2 regions of the Diplocloster hominis genome follow, and region 2 is predicted to be linked to the other one. Evidence: riboswitches for the same ligand, from Rfam matches in the RefSeq annotation. Region 2 holds a riboswitch; the other holds the start of a gene.
The links. Region 2 has a riboswitch for thiamine pyrophosphate ahead of ABC831_RS14680 (YkoF family thiamine/hydroxymethylpyrimidine-binding protein). Riboswitches for the same ligand answer to the same signal wherever they lie in the genome.

Region 1: linked by a shared signal. The riboswitch ahead of thiT (energy-coupled thiamine transporter ThiT) and the one ahead of ABC831_RS14680 (YkoF family thiamine/hydroxymethylpyrimidine-binding protein) in region 2 are both predicted to bind thiamine pyrophosphate.

Annotation. Positions count from the first base shown of each region.
Region 1 covers NZ_JAWDIY010000005.1:122,000-132,010, reverse strand. The annotation lists gene ABC831_RS06565 (ABC-2 transporter permease) at 1-131, opposite strand, end outside; gene ABC831_RS06560 (ATP-binding cassette domain-containing protein) at 124-1,038, opposite strand; gene ABC831_RS06555 (response regulator transcription factor) at 1,121-1,792, opposite strand; gene ABC831_RS06550 (flotillin family protein) at 1,802-3,313, opposite strand; gene ABC831_RS06545 (aldose epimerase family protein) at 3,699-5,402, opposite strand; gene ABC831_RS06540 (HAD hydrolase-like protein) at 5,413-6,066, opposite strand; TPP riboswitch at 6,285-6,388, shown strand; gene thiT (energy-coupled thiamine transporter ThiT) at 6,423-7,100, shown strand; gene ABC831_RS06530 (hypothetical protein) at 7,389-7,622, opposite strand; gene argS (arginine--tRNA ligase) at 7,659-9,428, opposite strand; gene ABC831_RS06520 (flavin reductase) at 9,731-10,011, shown strand, end outside.
Region 2 covers NZ_JAWDIY010000015.1:45,410-55,420, reverse strand. The annotation lists gene ABC831_RS14715 (diol dehydratase small subunit) at 1-307, opposite strand, end outside; gene ABC831_RS14710 (propanediol/glycerol family dehydratase medium subunit) at 311-946, opposite strand; gene ABC831_RS14705 (propanediol/glycerol family dehydratase large subunit) at 958-2,622, opposite strand; gene ABC831_RS14700 (rubredoxin-like domain-containing protein) at 3,587-4,204, opposite strand; gene ABC831_RS26545 (rubredoxin) at 4,204-4,872, opposite strand; gene ABC831_RS14685 (nitroreductase) at 5,426-5,947, shown strand; TPP riboswitch at 6,038-6,138, shown strand; gene ABC831_RS14680 (YkoF family thiamine/hydroxymethylpyrimidine-binding protein) at 6,255-6,899, shown strand; gene ABC831_RS14675 (ECF transporter S component) at 6,932-7,516, shown strand; gene ABC831_RS14670 (ABC transporter ATP-binding protein) at 7,509-8,990, shown strand; gene ABC831_RS14665 (energy-coupling factor transporter transmembrane component T family protein) at 8,965-9,678, shown strand; gene ABC831_RS14660 (radical SAM protein) at 9,753-10,011, shown strand, end outside.

The sequences.
Region 1 (10,011 bases), on a different contig from region 2:
ACGACTCCTATTCCGTAATAAGAACAGAACAGGCAGGCCGCAACCGCATAGATTGCCATAAAACCGGCACACACAAAAAATATTCTGCTTTTGAAAAGCCTGCTGAAATTGGCATTTAACAGCTTATTCATGGCTGTCACCTCCCATCAGGCTCACATAATAGCTCTCCAGGGATTCATCGTGTTCGTGAAGCGAGGTGATCTCGCAATGTTCCGCGTCCAGTGCTACCGCAAGCTTCGTGATATTCACGCTGCCGAAAATATCGGCCTGCTCCTCATCCAGAATCGCATATTCCAGCCCCATACGGTCCAGCACCCGTGCCAGGACAGCGGCATCCGTCACCTTCAGACGCATACATTTGCGGCAGGCCGCCTCCAGTTCTTCCGCATCGATTTCTTTTACCATATGTCCGTTGTCGATGAAGCCGTAATGGGTAGCCAGTCTTGATAGTTCGTCCAGAATGTGGCTGGAGATGAGAAATGTAATCTGGTGTTCCCGGTTGAGCTTCAGGATCAGCTCCCGGATCTCTATGATTCCCTGGGGATCCAGGCCGTTCACCGGCTCATCCAGCACCAGGAAGTCAGGATCTCCCGCCAGGGCGATGGCGATTCCCAGCCGCTGACGCATACCCAGTGAAAAATTCTTCGTTTTTTTGTTGCCGGTATCGGAAAGACCCACCAGCTTCAGAAGCTCTGATACCCCGCCAAAATCCGGCAGCCCCAGCACGCGGTATTGCTCCCTGATATTTTCTTCCGCAGTCAGCTCCATGTAGACCGACGGCGTCTCCACCACCGCCCCCATTCTCCGGCGCGCACGGCTTACGTCGTTATGTGTATTCTTTCTGCCATACAGCGTGTATTCTCCCCGTGTCGGCTCCTGCAAGCCGCACACCAACCGGATTAATGTTGTCTTACCTGCGCCGTTGCGGCCCACAAATCCATAGATGGCACCCTTTTCCACATGCATATTGAGATCATGCAGCGCCTTAAAATTACGGTATTGCTTGGTCAGGCCATCGGTTGTCAAAACATATTCCATCGTTTTTGCCTCCTTACGTTTGATACCGGTATCATAACAGTCAGGAGTCAAGAAACCGGTTAAGGAATTCGTAAAGAAACAGTTAAGATTCGGGCTCCTGCATTTTAAACCCGATTCCCCAGACAGCCTCAATATAGTCCTTATCACTGTATTCCCGCAGTTTTTTCCGCAGGTTGCTGATGTGGACTTTCAGCGAACTTTCCATACAGTCCGGGGTATCCTCCGCGATCCGTTCCAGGATCTGCGACTTTGTTATGACCTGCCCCGGATTCTGCATCAGCAGTTTTAAAATGGCATATTCCGTCTTAGTCAGTCTGATTATATGAGCCCCCTGCCGGACCTGATGCGTATCCATATGGAGCGTCAGGTCCTCAAAGGTCAGGAACGGATGGCACACGCGCGGCGCCGCATCTCTTAGCTGCACTGAAATTCTCGCCAGCAGCTCTTGGGTGTCAAATGGTTTTGTAACATAGTCCGCAGCCCCGCCCAGAAGCAGCTTCACTTTATCCTGGACATCCGCCTTTGCGCTCAGAATGATCACCGGTATCCCCCTGATCTGCGCAAGAACGTCCTCTCCGCCAAGGCCCGGCAGCATCAGATCCAGAAGGATCAGATCCGGCCTGATATTCCGAATCAGCAGCAGCGCCTCCGTGCCGGAATACGCCCGCAGGACCTGGTAGCCTTCCCGGCACAGCAGTTCTTCCAGCATATCTCCAATATACACGTCGTCATCGATTACCGCAATTTTCATCATTTCACCGAATTATTCTTTCAGTACCGCTCCGGCTACGGCTCCCTTGGTCTGGGAATCCGCCTCCTCCAGTCCGGTGATGTTCACATTGCGGTTGACTTTTGCATCGTAGGAATCCGCCTTCACGATTTCCGCCAGATCTATCCCCACCGTTTCCTTCAGGCTCTCGAACATCTTGGACATTACGACCGGGACATTGCCTGCCACATTACCGACACCGTCCCCGTTGCTTCCCTCGATGATGGTGATCTTATCGATCTGTGTGAGCGGCTCCGCGATCTTACCTGCTATCTCCGGCAATACATTGATCAGCATTTCGGCCATTGCCGCTTTGTTGTATTTCTGATAGGCCTCCGCTTTCTTTTCCATCGCCTCCGCTTCCGCAAGGCCTTTGGCCCGGATAGCCTCCGCCTCCGCTTCACCAACCATACGGATACCGCCTGCCGCCTGTTCTTTTGCATACCGGTCAGCCTGGGCGGTGGCCTTTAGGGCTTCCGCTTCCTTTTCCCGTTCGAATTTCTCGGCTTCCGCTTTCTTCTGACGGGCGTACAGCTCCGCGTCCGACTCTTTTTCTCTTCCGAACTTCTCGGCTTCCGCTTTTTTCTTTATCTGGGCATCCAGGGATTTTTCCATAACCTCTGCTTCCCGCTGTTTTAAGATCACTTCTTTTTCCTGCTTCGCGATGCTTGCCTCGGCGGTGGCGATCTCTATGGTCTTGCGCTGTTCCTGCTCCTGGATCTTATAGGCAGCGTCCGCCTCAGCCTTTTTGGTGTCGGCGATTTTCTGAAGTTCGGCCTGTTGGAGCGCCAGCTCGTTGTTCTTTTTCGCAATCTCGCGCTGGGCATTCACACGGGCGTCATTGGCTTCCCGGTCCGCCTGCGCTTTTGCCACCGCGATCTCTTTGTCGGCCTCCGCCTTGGCTATGGCTGCTTTTTTCTTGATCTGGGAGATATTGTCGATTCCCAGGTCATCAATCACTCCATTATTATCGGTAAAATTCTGCACATTAAAGCTTACGATATCAAGGCCCATGGCCGCCAGGTCCGGCTCCGCATTTTCCTTTACCAGCTCAGCGAACTTCTGCCGGTCACTGACCATCTCTTCCAGACGCATACGTCCCACGATTTCACGCATATTTCCTTCCAAAACTTCACGGGCGATGGCCGCTATGTAATCGGTCTTCTGGTTCAGGAAGTTTTCTGCAGCCTGTTTCAGTCTGGTTGGTTCACTGCTGATCTTTATATTAACCGCAGCGTCCACCTGGATATTGATATAATCGGCCGTGGGAACCGCATTGGTTGTCTTGACATCGATGGCGATCAGTTTCAGACTTAAGGTATCCAGTCTTTCCAGGAACGGCAGTTTTACACTGGCCTTCCCGATCACAGTCTTCTTGCGCAGGCCTGATATGATAAATGCTGTATCCGGCGGCGCCTTCTTATAACCGGCTACCACAATCAGGAGCACTAGAATCACTACAGCCGCAATAATTAAGATTTTCAGATATTCCGTAAAAAATGGCATGTTTTGTACCTCCTCATTTCATGTTATAGTCTTAGTATAGTTGATTCAGACCTCGAAATCAATTTATTTAATTTTATCGCTATGAGCACTTGAGGTTTTTTCGAGCGCTACTATTTTTTATCGCTATGAGCACTTTGCGGCTGTTCTTTAGCCGCTTACGTGCGATGCATAAAAAATTGTCAGCGAGGTTTTTTCGAGCGCTACTATTTTTTATAAATCTTTTAGAATTTTTCTTTTTCTTTAATACTCTGGTCATACTTTGAACATATTTACCTTTTATAATAATACTCAGATAGTTGATCACACACTCACTATCTCCCCCCTCATAAAAATGTAAGAAACGCCCCATAGCCGGGGCGTTTCTCATTTTATTCTTTTCTGCACATCAGCATATTTCTATCGTATATTCCGCCCGGAAGCTTTCTTCCAGCCCCAGGCTCAGTATACCTGTCTTTTTGGCCAGCTCCCCGGTAAATCCGGCATCGTCGCACCTGCCGAACCAGGGCTCCAGGCAGATAAACGGGGCCCCCTTCGCCGACCAGATCCCCATATACGGAAAATCTTCACAGATCAGATTCACATACGGCGTACCGTCCGGGAACTCAATCCCCGCTCTTTGGATCTGCTGACCTTCGAAGATCAGCGCGTCATGGTCAAAGGTATGCTCATCGATGGTATACACCCCGTCGGAAAGCTCCAATGGATACGTCTTACTCCTATCACACAGCCCTTCCCCGTTCAAAAGCCGGTACACCGGGCGCTTTCCTTCCCCCAGCCGGATCTTCCAGCCGGCGCAGCCGAAAGCCGCATTTTCCGGCAGCCGGAATGCCGGGTGCCCGCCAACGCTGAAATACATCGTGCTGTTTCCGTAATTGGTCACCTTCCACGCCACCTTCAGCCGGTTGCCTTTTAATGTATGGGTCACCTTCAGCCGGAACAAAAACGGATAGACCATCATCGTATCATCGTTGGCCTCCAGTGTATGGCTGACAAAATCAGGCCCTTGATCCTTCAGTTCAAATGGTAAATCCCGGGCAAATCCATGCTGCCCGGAAGGATATTCCTTCCCCTGATAGTGATAGACATTACCGTTCACCTTACCAATAAAGGGAAACAAAATAGGCGCGTGTCTCTTCCAATAAGCAGGATCTCCCTCCCAGATAATTTCTCTTTTATTATATTTATCATATATCCTGGTGAGTTCCGCTCCCAGATCATCCACCTCAATCAACAGCCGGTCATTTTCCATCCTTCTGCGTCCTTTTGCCATAGAGCACTCTCCTTCCTTTTTACTGATTTTTCCATGCATCATCACCAAAACCATAGCTCCTGTCACACAGGCGGCAGCGATAGCCAGATAAGAAACTGCCGGATTCTCCATCACACGCCCAAGCGGTGTCTCCGTCATAAGAACGGAAAACAGGTTTGCCGTGCAGTGCGCTGCCACCGGCGCCTTAATGGAACCATATACCTCATACAGGTAAGCGAAAATAAGCCCCAGAAGAAACGCATAGACAAACTGCAGAACGTTCCCGTGCAGTAATCCGAAAATAAATGCACTGCATAATATTCCATTAAATCGCCCGGTCCATTCCCGCAATCTGCTATACAGAATCCCCCGGAACAACAGCTCTTCCGCCAACGGAGCCGCCACGATCACATTCAACAGCGCAATCCATTTATTCCCGCCGTAAAGAGTATTCAGGACTTCCTTCCCCTGGGGAAACCAGACCGGCAGAGGGCTCAACGCGATCAGTCCGTTGAATCCGACACAGCTGCAGACCGCCAGCAAAACAACCCAGAATCCAGAAATTTTCCCATACAGGGGCCTTTCGTGCAGTCCCTTCTTCTCATCCCGCCGAAAGAGCATCCACATAACCGGGAGCAGCAATCCATTGCTGACCAGCAGGATCACATTGCCGTATTCTCTGACCAGCTCATATTCCCGGCCCGCATTCTCGCCTGCAGTCAGTGCTGCCGCTGAGAATATAAAAGCCGCGGCCAGCGTGACCACCGCTTCCGCCAGATACTTGATGCCCAGCGGATAGACCAGCTGCCAGATTCTTACGTATACCGGTTCTTTTCCCATCCGCTCCTCCTTATTTTAATAAAAGCTGCGTCAGCTCTTCCACCGATTCCACAATCCAATCCGCATGCGCCCCGGCCAGTTCTTCATAACCGCCGTATCCATAGGTAACCCCGATAGAGGCCACTCCTGCCTCTTTGGCTCCGATCACATCATGCTTGCGGTCCCCGATCATCACAACCTTGTCCCTATTCTTCTCATCAATCCGCAGCCGGCAAAACACCTCCCCGATCACCTCACTTTTCCGGGTCCTGCTGCCGTCCATCTCACTGCCCACGATCTCCGTAAAATATCCGGTAATCCCAAAATAATCCAATATTTTCTCCACAAAGAGGGTCGGTTTGGATGACGCCACCGCCAGGACTTTTCCCTCTTCGGAAAGCTTCCTCAGCATATCGGCTACACCGGGATATATCTTATTCTCTTTCCACCCGTTCACCGAGAACCGCTCTCTGTACTTCCATACCGCTTCTTCCCCTTTGTCCGCATCAAAGCCGCAATACTCCATAAACTGCTCTTTCAATGGAGGACCGATAAACGGTTCCAGCTTCGAAAGGTCCTCCTCTTCAATCCCAAAATATTTCAGCGCATACTGCACGCTTTTCGTTATTCCTTCCCTCGGGTCCGTCAAAGTGCCATCCAAATCATATAAAATAATATCAAACATAACCAGTCCTCCTCAGCTAATCTTATCTTCCGCCGCTAATCTTATCTTCCGCGAAAATGAATTTGTTTTCATCATACCATATTGGTCCTGAAAATGATACACTGCTTTCATATAGGCCTCATATAGGCCATATGGACCCGGTTGAAGGGAGTGAAAGATACTTTTTTGATCTATTGACAAATCTTGAATGTGTCCCTATAATAATGCCGTAGATAGTGATATACGGCTAGGGGAGCATTTGGCTGAGACAATGCATTTTATGCATGAACCCTCATTACCTGATCCGGTTAATACCGGCGTAGGGAAGCACCAAAGTGGACTCCTCCTGTACGTTTTTACACGAAGGAGGTTTTTTTATGAGTTTTTTTGCAAATCATGTGGATGATGGCTATGGTACCATGATCTACGAACTGACTGCCGCCGGATATGTGGCGTTGTTTGCTGTTCTGATTATTCTGGTGGCGGCTATTGGACTGATCGGTAAGAATAAAAGGCAGCAGCATGCGATTAAGACAAAGCAGCTCGTCTTTTCTGCACTGGCGATCGCTTTGGCGACGGTTACTTCTATGCTGAAATTGTTCGATATGCCGATGGGCGGTTCGGTTACTTTGTTCAGTATGATGTTTATCTGTCTGATCGGTTACTGGTATGGTGTGAAGGTTGGCTTGATGACCGGTGTGGCTTATGGGCTGCTGCAGATGCTGATCGATCCTTATATTATGACGCTTCCGCAGCTTCTGCTGGATTATATTCTGGCTTTTGGGGTTCTGGGGCTCTCCGGATTGTTCAGTAATAAGAAACATGGTCTGGTTTTGGGGTATCTCGTGGGTGTGTTCGGCCGGTTTGTCTGCTCGGCTCTGTCAGGTATTATTTTCTTCGCTTCTTATGCACCGGAAACTATGCACCCGGTTGTGTATTCTGTTCTGTATAATGCTTCCTATATGGGAGCGGAAGCCCTTTTAACGGTTGTACTGATGTCTGTTCCGCCGGTGACGAAGGCTTTGCAGTATGTAAAGCAAATGACTAATAACTGATACCGGCCCATCATGATGTGTTCTCATTCACAGAAAACTCTATCAAGCGTAATCATACAGCTCAAGAGCTGCAAATAAGTAAAAGAGCTGTCAGTAAAGCAGGGAAGAGAGGGAACGGGCGCACCCGGGCGGGACCCGGCGGCAACTCTCGTGGGTTCCGCCCGCGTGCACCGTTCTCTCTCTTCCCGGCCCTTAGTCCGCCCTGCCATCTTCCGCTCTTATGTTCATAAATGAATTAAGGACGCACCCGGGATTCTATCTTTCGTTCCCGCTTGCGTCCTTCTTTTTTTATTCCAATCCGAATATTTGGGCCAGGACATCGATGATAATCTCGTTGGTGCAGGATTTTACATAACCCATCATGTCCAGCATGACCTCATCGTTTTTCTGTGATTCGCTTAGCTCACTGCTGTGCTTCACGTGTTCCAGCCGCTCTATTAACTGGGGCGTCAGATCTTCATAGACGTTCCTCGTGGTTTCCGTCACCAGGTTAGCCAAATCTTTCCTGCTCTCAGGTATCATTCCGGTGGTTCCTCTCCTTACTTTTGTTATAACTGTCTACATGCGTTCCGGGGCTTCGAAGCCCAGCAGGTCTATACAGGTTTCCAGTACGTTTCTGGTCAGAAGCAGTAAAGCCAGCATTCCTTCTTTTCTGACCTGGTCTTCTTCTCCCAGGATTTTGGTTTCGTGGTAGAAGGAGTTAAAGGCATTGGCCAGTTCATAGATATACGCGCAGACTTTGTGGGGCGCGTGATCCGCATAGGCAGTCTCGATGGCCTGGATGAATCCGGTCAGGGACAGCATCAGATTTTTTTCACTCTCATTTGCCGGTTCCCCGATTGTGAGGTTTTCAAGGGTTCCCCCCTGCGCCGTGTATTTTTTCAGAATAGACTTGATCCGCACTATGGTATATAGAATGTACGGACCGGTGTCGCCTTCGAAGGAGGTAAAACGCTCCACATCAAAGACGTAGTCCTTGGAAGCCTGATTGGACAGATCCCCATATTTGATGGCGGAGAGTCCGATGATTCTGGCTGTCTCCCGGGCGTCGATGTCTTCGGCTGTGTTTCTGTTCTCGCTGATCTTTTGAAACATCTGGTTATTGATATCTCCGATCAGTTCTTCCAGGCGCATCACGCCGCCCTCTCTGGTTTTAAACGGCTTTCCGTCCTTGCCGTTCATGGTCCCGAATCCCAGAAACGTAAGTTTGGTATCCTCTTCCACCAGCTTTGTCTTTTTCGCGCAGCGGAATACCTGCGTGAAATAAAGGTCCTGGCGTTTATCTACGATATATAAGATCTCATCGGGATGGAACAGTTTCATACGCTCTACAATGGTGGCCAGGTCTGTGGTATTGTAAAGAGAAGCGCCGTCAGATTTAAGGATCATACAGGGCGGAATCTCCTTGGTATCGCTGTCCTCTTTGACGTCCACCACCAGAGCTCCGTCGCTTATGTGGGCATAGCCGTTGTCTTTCATATATTGAACCATGTCCGGGATATAGGGCTGCGCATCGGATTCCTTTTTCCAGAGATCAAAGGTCACATTTAATTTTTCATAATTCTTCTTAAGATCTGATACGGATACATTCAGGATATGATTCCATAAAGCGATATAGCCCTGATTCCCGTGCTGCAGCTGATAAGTAGCCTCCATGGCCTCTTCCTTGTAGGCCGCGTCCTCTTTTGAGCGGGCGCTGGCAGCCGGATAGATCTCTTCCAGCTCGCTAATCGTAAACGGCGGTTCTGCCGGATACTCTCCTGAATAAGAGGGATCGAAGTAAACCAATGCGGGCTTACGCTTCTTCAGTTCGGTTATGATCAGTCCCATCTGAAGCCCCCAGTCGCCCAGGTGAACGTCCCCAATCATGGTATGGCCCACGAACCGGCCGATTCTCTTGATGCTCTCTCCTATAATCGCAGAGCGCAGATGCCCTACATGAAGAGGCTTGGCCACATTGGGACCGCCGTAGTCCAGCACGATCGTCTTGGGATGAGCGGTTTTTTCAAAGCCTAAGTCTTTTTCCCCGCTCATCTGGTTCAGATAGCTGATCAGGAATTCACAGTTCAGCTTCATATTTATAAATCCGGGCTTTACCGCTTCGATCATGGCAAATGCAGCGCAGTTTTTTAACTGTCCCACTACATCCTCCGCAATCTGAATCGGAGCCTTTTTGTACTCTTTCGCGGCGGCCATGGCGCCATTACACTGATATTCGCACAAATCCGGGCGATTGGACAGATTCACTTTTCCATAGGAAGCATCGTATCCGCTGGCGGCAAATGCTCCGGAAAGCTCTTCTGTAATCAGATCTAAGATTTTTTTCATAGGTTCCTCCTGAAATTCTTGTTTTTGACGGCCCTTTGGCCTTATTTACCACATCTTTCAAAATTATAATATGAATGACCTTTTTTTTCAACCAGGTTCTGGAATTTCTGTGTTCTGGGATTTCCGGGCTGGGATTTCTGGGCTGGGATTTCCGGCTATCTAACAATGAAAAGAATAAATCTGCTGAAATACTGTATAATAAAATTTATGTGAAAAACTTTGAAAACTTCTTGCTATTTTCCCAGTTTATGCTATAATATCAGTAATGATTACTGTTATTATAAAATAAAGGAGGAAATATTATGAACATGAATGTATTTCACAATCTATCTTATGGGGTTTATATCGTCTCCACCCTGGATGGAGACCGTCCTACGGGTTGTGTGGCAAACAGTATTATGCAGATCACCTCTTCTCCTGCTACCTTAGCAGTGAGTATGAATCATGATAATTATACGAATTCTTGTATGAAACGAAACGGAACCTTCGCAGTGTCGATTCTTTCAGAGGAATCCGATCCCGGTATCATCGGCACTTTCGGTTTTCAGTCCGGAAAAAACGCAGATAAGTTTGCTGCCGTGGA
Region 2 (10,011 bases):
GATCCTTTGCGATCGTCACCAGCTCTAACTTCGTGGAGCGGTTCGGCCGCAGCTTGTCATACATGTGTAAAATCACATCATCCGGTACATCCACCAGTTCCGATGCCCGTTCAAAATTCGCTGCCAGAGCAGGATTGTCGCTGTCCTTTGCTACCTGCCCCTGATTATACAACATTTCCTTGGATATTTTAATATCCTCCGGTGAGACATGCCCTTTGCGGATCTCATCCAAAGTGATTTCGTCTAATTTTTTTCCTGTTTTGGAGCGGATCGAATCCGCTTCATATTCTCCTAACGGATATCTCATGCTCTATACCTCCGCCCATTCGATATAAGGAATATTCTTATCTACCTGTTCCGTCTCCTTGATATGCATCAGCGCTGCCTTTACCTGATAGGAAGCCCGGACCATGGGATCGTTTCGTCCTTCCATCGGAGTAACTTTCTCCCCTTTTCCGTACTTGGCCGCGTTCGCCCCGATCATCCGGTAGCTTTCAAGGGTCATTAACGGCGCCTGAGGGAAAAGCTCCAGATTGGACAACGGATACAGGTCTTTCTGGTGGATGACGGCCGTGCCTTTGGACTGCAGGCCGATTCCCACACCGGAACCACTCAGTTTGGCGGCTTCCAGCCCCATAAAGCAGACATCAGAGGTTTTCAGGATCTTCACCACTCTGGGCACCATCCCTTCTTCCTCGATTCCCGCCTCGATATTTTTCAGCACTTCCTTTAGATCAAGACCGTTGATGGTATAATTGATTTCCCGTTGAAAAGCCGGCCCTACGCCGATCACCACTTCCTTGGGATCGGTACCTTTACGGGCCACCGGATATCCTTCATAGGAGGTTTTCGGAGTCTGGGGATGCTGATTTTCGCTCCCCTGACCGTTGATTTGTTTTACTACGATTTCCGTAATCTGTTTGATCAGCTGCTCGTTGATTTCCATGGATACACCTCCTAAAATTGATTCGGGTCGATTCTGTGGGGAATCGCCTTGATCTCTTCCCAGCGATCACCGCTGACCCGGTATCCGGTACCCGGCCCCAGATAATCATTCGGCAGGTTTACTCCGGACATCACATGGAAATCCGTATCCAGGATCGCCGACGTCTGCATGTAATCTCCGACCACACGCTGCTTTAACATACTCAGGATGCTTTCCGCCACATCGGAAAATCCGCTCTCGTCCAGCGCTTTTACAATATCGATACCGGTGACACCCCGGTTCATCATCTCTTCCACAGCGATCAGATCCGCAGCTGCGTCCCGGGACAGCGTATCCTTACTGCCATGGGCATAAGTGACGGCTTCCACCTGTTCATCGGTGATCTCTGTCAGACCAAGGTAACGGAACACCGCCTGAACCGCTCTGGCCGCTTTGTTCCTGACGGCAATCACTTCTTCTTCCTTCACCGGACGAAGGCCGCCGTCCACCTGCATGTCCCTCTGTAATACATTATAATCGTCAAAGTCCTCGGCGTCAAAGTTTGAGCCCGCGAACATATTGTCATAGTTGGGTTCCCCCGCGTAACCGGAGAATATAAAATCAGTTCCCGGCATAAACTGCAGCATGGTTCTCGCCGTACGCCGCATATCGGAATGGGAAAAGCTCTGGTCGTTGGAGGATGCGCACTCCAATCCCAGCATGGAAGCCACCAGATTCTCTCCCAACACTTCCCGGATACCGGAAGGCACGCTGGCCGGTATGCCGATACAGCTGACCGATCCGTTCTGGATTCCCTGGGAACCGCCGCCTTTGGTCACATACAGGCATCTGCATTCCAGATACAGCATGGACTTTTGTTCCGCATTTCCCATCAGCACTTCGGAACCCGCCCCGGATGTAAACCGGGTCTTTAATCCTCTGGATGCGTAAGCGGCGTTCAAAAACGCCTTGGAATAAGGGGTGTCATCCCCGTCCACAAATACCTGCTCGGTTCCATACACAGAGATCGTCTCGGCATAGGTGGTGAATCCGCGGATTCCCAGCTCCAGCTCCGTCGCTTCCTCCGAAGAACACTGGGTGAGCACACCCCTTCTGCCGGCCTGCGCGCCGATCAGCAGGGCGATGGCATTAAACGGAGCGTATCTGGCGGTACTCATGGTGGTCTCCTCTTCCCGGAAACCTCTTAAGGCTCCTTCCGCCGCGTCCGCCGCGATCTGAGCCGGATCATCCTTCAGGTTCGTGATGTGCGCCTGGTTCGCAGGCGTCTTTCTGGCCCGCATCTTCTGCATAGCCATCATCATTTCCACTACATTCAATTCATTGATCACTTCCACCATCTTGGCAGGAGTGATACCGGACACCACTTTCAATATCTCTTTTCGGGAAACCCGGATATCTACCAGCATCCGTGCGATTTCCAGGGAGGAAATCTCCATAGAGGCCTCGGCACGGTCGATCCGGATCGCGTAGTCCGCGATGAACTGGTCGATAAAGTCGAAGTCTTCCCGTTTCTTTCCGTCTAATTCTACGATCACTCCGTCCCGGATGGTTATGGAAGGCTTGGGATCGTAGGGGCTTTTCATAGCGATAAATCCTTTTTCCGGCCATTCGTCGATAAATCCGTCCTGATTCACCGGCCTTGCATTCAAAACATTGATTCTCTTTGATCTGCTCATAGATTTCACCTTTATTTTAGATTCATTTCTCTGATTCTTATGTATACTTTACAGCATACCATAACGCACGCCCTCCGGGCGGGGTCGCAGCCTCCGCTGCTCCATAAGGTATACTTTACAGCATACCATAATGCATGCCCTCCGGGCGGGGTCGCAGCTTTCGCTGCTCCATAAGGTATACTTTACAGCATACCATAACGCATGCCCTCCGGGCGGGGTCGCAGCTTTCGCTGCTCCATAAGGTATACTTTACAGCATACCATAACGCATGCCCTGCGGGCGGGGTCGCAGCTTTCGCTGCTCCATAAGGTATACCCGGAATTTTGACCTGTATACCAGGTATCCGTAAATCCTATTTTTACTTGGAAAAGAGGATACTTCTCCGAGTTTTCTGTTAGTACAATTATATAAAATACCAACTGAAATGTCAACACAAAACAAAGAAATTTCCACACAAATCCAACACAATCCAACAAGTATTGAGGGGAATCACTGCGAATAAGGGGCGAAAACACCAGCGGCGCTTTTGGGCGGGCGGCGGACTGGGTGTTGGGCAGGGAAGGGCTGGCTGGTTTCCTGTCCGGGCCGGCTTAAGTCTTACGATGGCAGCAGTTAAGGAAATTACGGAAGCCGGATTCAGGAACCAAGCCTCTTAGCCGGGAACACCTGTTGTGCTCCCGGCTAAGAGGTTTTTGCCTGTCGGACATGAAATCCGCCAGGCATACTGAATCCGGCTTTGTATTTTCCTAAACTGCTGCCATCGTAAGACTTAAGCCAGCCCGGACAGGAAACCAGCCAGCCCTTCCCTGCCCAGCGTCCAGTCCGCCGCCCGCTCAAAAACGCCTTCGGTGTTTCCTTGTTTGACGCAGGCCTGTTATGGTTATTTTGGATATAAACTATTTTTGGCTGTATAAATTATCTATAAAGGACGAAACTTATGTACATTTCATTCGGCAGCAGTATATTATGCGTTTTCTTCCTTAAGCTTTACAAATACACTGGAAGGCTGCTTACAGCGGGGACAGGTAAAATTCTCCGGCATAGGTCCTTCGTGAATATAGCCGCAAACACTGCATTTCCATTTTTCTGTTTTGACGCTTTCGATCTCTTCATTTGTCTTAAGCATGGATAATAGTTCTTCTGCGGCGGAACGCGGGAATCCTTCCCTATGCTGTGTGTCCAGGAGCTTTTCCAGGAAAATGCGGGCATTGGCACTTTGGGGCAGCATATATCCGGATTCACGGATAATATCCTCCGCCATAATGCGGTTGGACTGCTCTATAGCGGCTGCCAGCCGCCCCGGAAGTGACGCCGCAATACTTTCCTGCTCTGATTTGCTGTGCATAATGGCCCGGAGCGCCGTTGTAACCGCCTCGGCATGACCCTGCTGGGGCGGAAGTTCCACCGGTACCATAGAAATAGCGCCGGATGGGCAGGCATCCCTGCATATTCCACATCCAATACATTTATTGACATCTATGATGCTGTTCTCCGTATCTGTTGCACCGGTCGGACAGACATAGAGGCACAGACAATCCTTGGTGCATAACCGTATATTTCTAACTGCGTATTGTTTCGTCATCAGGATGCCCTCCCTTCTACTTTTTCAAATTTCCAATTCGGAACTTTACATACCGGGCATATCTGCGGGGGAGTATCCCCAATGTATACAAACCCACAGATCGTGCATACATACACGCCTGTGTTCTCCAGCATGGCATCCCCCTCTTTTTCATATCGGGCCAAAAGGGATTTTAGGATACGGGTCACTTTTTCGCTCCATACCAGCGCACGCAATGCGCCACGGTCTTCTGCATCGGCAGATGCTGCATTAGCCAAAGGGAATCTTTCCTCCAGATCTTTTTCAATGAGGGATATTAGATTCTTCGTCTGCGCTTCCTCTGCAGGGGCAGAACCAGCCTTAAAGTATTGGGCGAGCTCCGTAAACAAGGCTGCTTCCCGGGCTTTATACTGCTTTTCGCATCCTTTTGCCAGATTGGAACACAACGCACTCATTTCTAATGGGGAAAGCTCTTTCCTGTCTTGGTCCATCTCTATCACAGTAGCTGGTTTTGCTGCGGTAGGGACGGCTCCCTGTTCCCTGAATTCTGATTTTGCCGCTCCACACAACGGGCATACCCAGTCCGCCGGCAACTCATCCCACCTGGTTCCCGGTGCTATTCCTGCATTCGGGATGCCTCCGGCCTCTTCATAGATGAAGCCGCAGATTGTACATACATACGTTTTCATTATCTCTTACCTCCTTTTTGTTTTATTTTACCATCTTGCATCTCATAGTTCTGTGACTTAATCACAGTAATAGTAATTATTACTATTTTATATTTCCTTACATCCCATACTTCCTATTTGTGTAATCACCTCCGCAATTTTTTATAGCTGTGAGCACTTAGCGGCTGTATTATAGCCGCTTATGTACGATGTATGAAAAATAGTCAGCGAGGTATTTTCGAGCGCTACTATTTTTTATTGCTATGAGCACTTGCGGCTGTATTATAGCCGCTTATGTGCGATGCATGAAAAATAGTCAGCGAGGTATTTTCGAGCGCTACTATTTTTTATCAGTGAATCCCAGGGGAAACTATAATCCTTTCGTTTCCTTCTTTTTGTTCTAATATTTTCAGCTATGCTTACTCCAGTCCTTTCTGCTATGATCATCTTGAAAATATGTGAGATTGTATTATAATTAAGATATTGAATTTTAACGAAATAAGTGAGAATTCTCCCACTGTTGTTTTACACCGTTGTTTCTATCATACATGGATTCGAATCAGGAGGTATTGCCATGAGTCAGGTTATGGATGCTATTTTAACCAGAAGAAGTATTCGCTCTTATAAGCCGGATATAGTTCCGGATGAACTGCTGGATCAGATTGTGGAAGCCGGGACTTATGCGGCTACCGGTATGGGTGCCCAGTCCCCGATTATTGTTGCAGTGACGAATAAAAATATCCGGGACCGGCTGTCCCGTATGAATGCAGGTATTATGGGGACCGGGACGGACCCTTTCTATGGAGCGCCTGCAGTTCTGGTCGTATTGGCAGACCGGAAACGTTCGACTTATCTATATGACGGCAGCCTCGTGATGGGAAATATGATGCTGGCGGCTCATGATCTGGGGCTTGGCAGCTGCTGGATTCACAGGGCTAAGGAGGAGTTCGACAGTCCGGAGGGAAAGGCATTGCTGAAGGACTGGGGGATTGAGGGCGATTATGAGGGAATCGGGCATTGTATTGTTGGATATGTGGATGGTGCCGAGCCGGCAGCTAAGCCCAGGAAAAGTTCCTATGTTTATCATGTAAAATAAGCGGACCGTATCATTCTTGTACTTTTTTTAGTTCTTGACAACATGTGGAGAACAGCGTATATTTGTTGCCATACAATTTTATAATTTTAATTAGAATTCTAGGGGAACTCTTCGGAGCTGAGAAGATTTAATTCTGACCCTTTGAACCTGATTTGGTTAGTACCAGCGTAGGGAAGCAATTCTAAAACATCGTATTATTATACCTTGATATTAAAGGATGGTGTTTTCTTGCGGAAAATGCCATCCTTTTTTATTTTATATTTTTTTACCTTTAGAACTTAATTTAATTGGGAAAGGATGATGTGTGATGCAACAATCTTGCTGTTGTGGCGGGCAGGATCTGCCGTGGTCCGGGAGGGGAACCGGTCTGGATATTTCGGGCTGCCGTTTTTCCCTGTATCCGATGGATCGTGATTTTGTGCCGATTATTCTGGGGGCGCTTACATACACCGACACTTCCGCAGTATGGAGTGAGTCGGATGCCCTGTCTACGGTATATCGGGGGCGCCTGCCCTATGTAGTGGACGCTGTGCGGGGGCTTTTTGTCCATGCATTTAAGCCCGGCATCCATATGGCGATGGAAGGGCAATTTTCCAAAGGATGTCCCGGTGACTGCGATGGCGACAGCCTGCTGAGCTTTGACGGCCCAGCTCCTAACTCGCAGGTCAGGGAGAAAGGGTTTCCGGCGCTTTGTAAGCTGGCTCTTTATCCCATGGGCGTCAGTGATTATATCGATCATATCGCCGGTGTCTATCATATGGCGGAAGACGCGGGGCTGCATCCGCAGTCGATTCATTATGCGACCAGGATTTCCGGGGATATCCATCAGATTTTTGATTTTCTGGAAAATGTCTGTCATCGGATGGAACAGGCGGTACCGCACTATATTCTGCACTTTACGATTTCGGTCAACAGTCCCACAAAGGAAGAAGATTTGGAAGAAGATTTATAAAATTTTGGTATATCTTTAGGAGGAATGGAAACATGAGTAAATTTAAATGGAAGCTTCACGAAGTAATTTTTGTCGCAATGCTCTGCATTGTATTCGGTGTCGTCTATCTGGCCGGGGTGTATCTGGCCTCTTTCTTAAGCACTGCCCTGACCCCTTTTGGCCTGGCGCCTCTGGCCAATGAGATTGTCTTTGGCGTCTGGTTCATGGCTTCCACCCTGGCCGCTTATATCCTTCAGAAACCCGGCGTTGCCATCGTCTCTGAGGTTCTTGCCGCTCTGATCGAAGTGCTGATGGGAAATATGTACGGACCTATGGTAATCGTGGCCGGAATAATCCAGGGCGCAGGCGGCGAACTTGTCTTTGCGGGTTGGCGTTATAAAAAATTTGACGCCCTTACTATGAATCTGGCCGCTGCAGGCTGTTGTATCACCAGCTTTTTGTGGAGCTTTGTCCGCTCCGGATATGGGCTGCTGTCTGTGAAGCTGCTGATCGTAATGTTCCTGATCCGTCTGGTCAGCTCTGTCCTCTTCGCCGGTATCCTGTGCAAACTGATGGGTGATGGTCTGGCGAAAACAGGGCTGCTTAAGAGCTATGCGCTGGGAAGAGCACATGCATAGCAGCCGTCCGATCCTCTCCTGCCGGAATCTGACTTTCCGCTATGGGGCCCAGGCCGGGCCTGTGTTCGAGAGTCTGTCTTTTCATGTGGATCAGGGTGAGGCGGTCCTTCTCATGGGACCTTCCGGCTGCGGTAAGAGTACCCTGGCCTATTGTCTGGCGGGCCTGTACCCGGAGTACGCGGGCAGTCTGGAAGGAGAGATCCTGATCGATGGCCGTCCCGTCTCACAGATGCCGCCCAGCAAACGGGCTCAGGAGATTTCCATCCTGTTTCAAAATCCAGATAACCAGTTCTGTATGGGGCGGCCGGATCATGAGATTCTGTTCGCACTGGAGAATATGAATTATGAGGGCGATCTGCAGGAGCGGATGCGGGAACTGCTTCATTTCTCAGGGCTAGAAGCAATCGGCGCAGCCCCCATCCATACCTTATCCGGCGGAACCAAACAGAAGCTGGCCCTGGCCACCTCTCTGGCCACCGGCGCCCGGATTCTCGTGCTGGACGAACCGTTTGCCAATCTGGACCCTGCCGCCTGTGTTCATCTGGCAGAAAAACTAAAAGAGTTGAACCAGCAGGGGCTTACCCTTTTGATCGTGGACCATAATCCCGGCTGCTGGCGCTCTTTTATCAGCCGGATCGCTCTGATGGACGGGCAGGGAACACTGGTAAATGATAATCTTCTGCCGGATCAGTTGGAATCCTATCGCGAACTGTTCGACAGACACGGACTGTTTCTGGATAATCACTGGCTTACCGGCATTACACCGCCTGAGACCGCCCCCTGCTCTCCCGCTATCGTCCGTGCCAAAGACCTGGCTCTTAAGTATGAAAAGGAAACTGTAATCGACGGCCTCACCTTCCAGCTGAAAAAAGGCAGCGTTACGGCTCTGATTGGGCAGAATGGCAGCGGAAAAACCACCCTCTTATGCGCACTGGCCGGAGTGGGCAAATACAAAGGAGAACTGCTGGTAGACGGCCGGGCGGGACTGGTATTCCAGAATCCCAGGTTTCAGTTTCTCACACTATCGGTTCAGGAAGAGGTGCTGACTACCCTGCGTGTAATCGATCCTGGCGCTGACGCTGCCGTTCTTCAGAAACGGGCGGAGGATCTGCTGGATGAATTCGGGCTGCTGTCTCTTAAGGAAGTATCTCCCTATTCCTTAAGCCAGGGACAGCAGCGCCGGCTGGCCCTTTTGTCTATGCTGGCCGGGGACCGGCCGTTGCTGCTGCTGGATGAACCCACTTACGCCCAGGATGAACGTTCCAGCCGCAAGATTCTGAAGCTTTTGAACCAGCGGGTCAGGCAGGGCCTGACCGCTGTCATCGCCACCCACGATCTGGCTTTGGCCCGGGCGTTCGCCAATCAGATCCTGCTGCTGGAGGACGGCAGGCTCACACCGATGTCAACCGATGATCTGGATCATTACGCCGCTGAAAGGGGAATTCACTATGACGAAACTAAATCCGGGTTTTAAACTGCTGACCCTGATCATTGCCTCCCTGCTGCTGTCATTGACCTATTGTACCACGCTGAACATTCTGGTCGCGCTCACTGCCCTGACGGTTACTTTCCTTACCCCAGGAGTAAACCGCCGGCGTCTGCTGCTTGCTCTTCTGCCTTTTCTGCTGACTGCTGCCGGTATGTTCATGACAGGATTGTTTTTTTCCTCCTCTGAGGAGGCAGAGATTGCCGTGCGCATGGTCGATCAGCGGACTCTTTACGCCACTTCCTGGTCTACGGCCTTGAAACTGGCGTCACGTATTATGGCCTTTGGAGGGCTGGGTATGCTTTTTGCCTTCACTACGAATTCCATGGAACTGGTTATGAGCCTGATGCAGCAGTTTCACCTGCCGCCCAAATTTGCGTATGGCATTCTTGCGGCTTATCATTTCTTTCCCACGATTCGAAGTGAATACGCCACAGTTGGCGCCGCGCTGAAGGTACGGGGGATCAAGGCTTCCGCATTTTCTCCAAAAAGGATTTTCCCCATGCTGGTCCATGCCCTGGAACGCTCAGAAAGTCTGGCTATGGCTATGGAGTCCCGCGGCTTCGAGGGAGGCGTTCCCCGGGCAGTCGCGTTTTGCGTGCCGCTACGGGCCGTGGACATCCTTTTCCTTCTTGGTACAACAGGATTTCTGACCGCAGGGTTGGTTTTCTTATAAGTGAAGCACACTCTTTATTTACACACTCTTTATTTACACACTCTTTATTTAAATTCAATCTAAAAGGAGCTTTTATGTATAAAACAAAACGGGAGCTTTTGGAGGACACCTGTGCGGCTTATCCGAATCTGTCTCCCTTCGTAATTCTCAAACTGAGTATGCTCTGCGACGGTGTTCTGCTCAGTGACCGGGCGCTGGATCAACTGCAGACCCCGCTTTACAATTTCGGTAAGGTAGAATCCTTCGGTATTCATTTTCAGGGCCGGCCGGCGGACAAAGCGATGCCCGGTGCGATTCTATTGCGGGATGCCAGTAATGTGTATATTAATTATG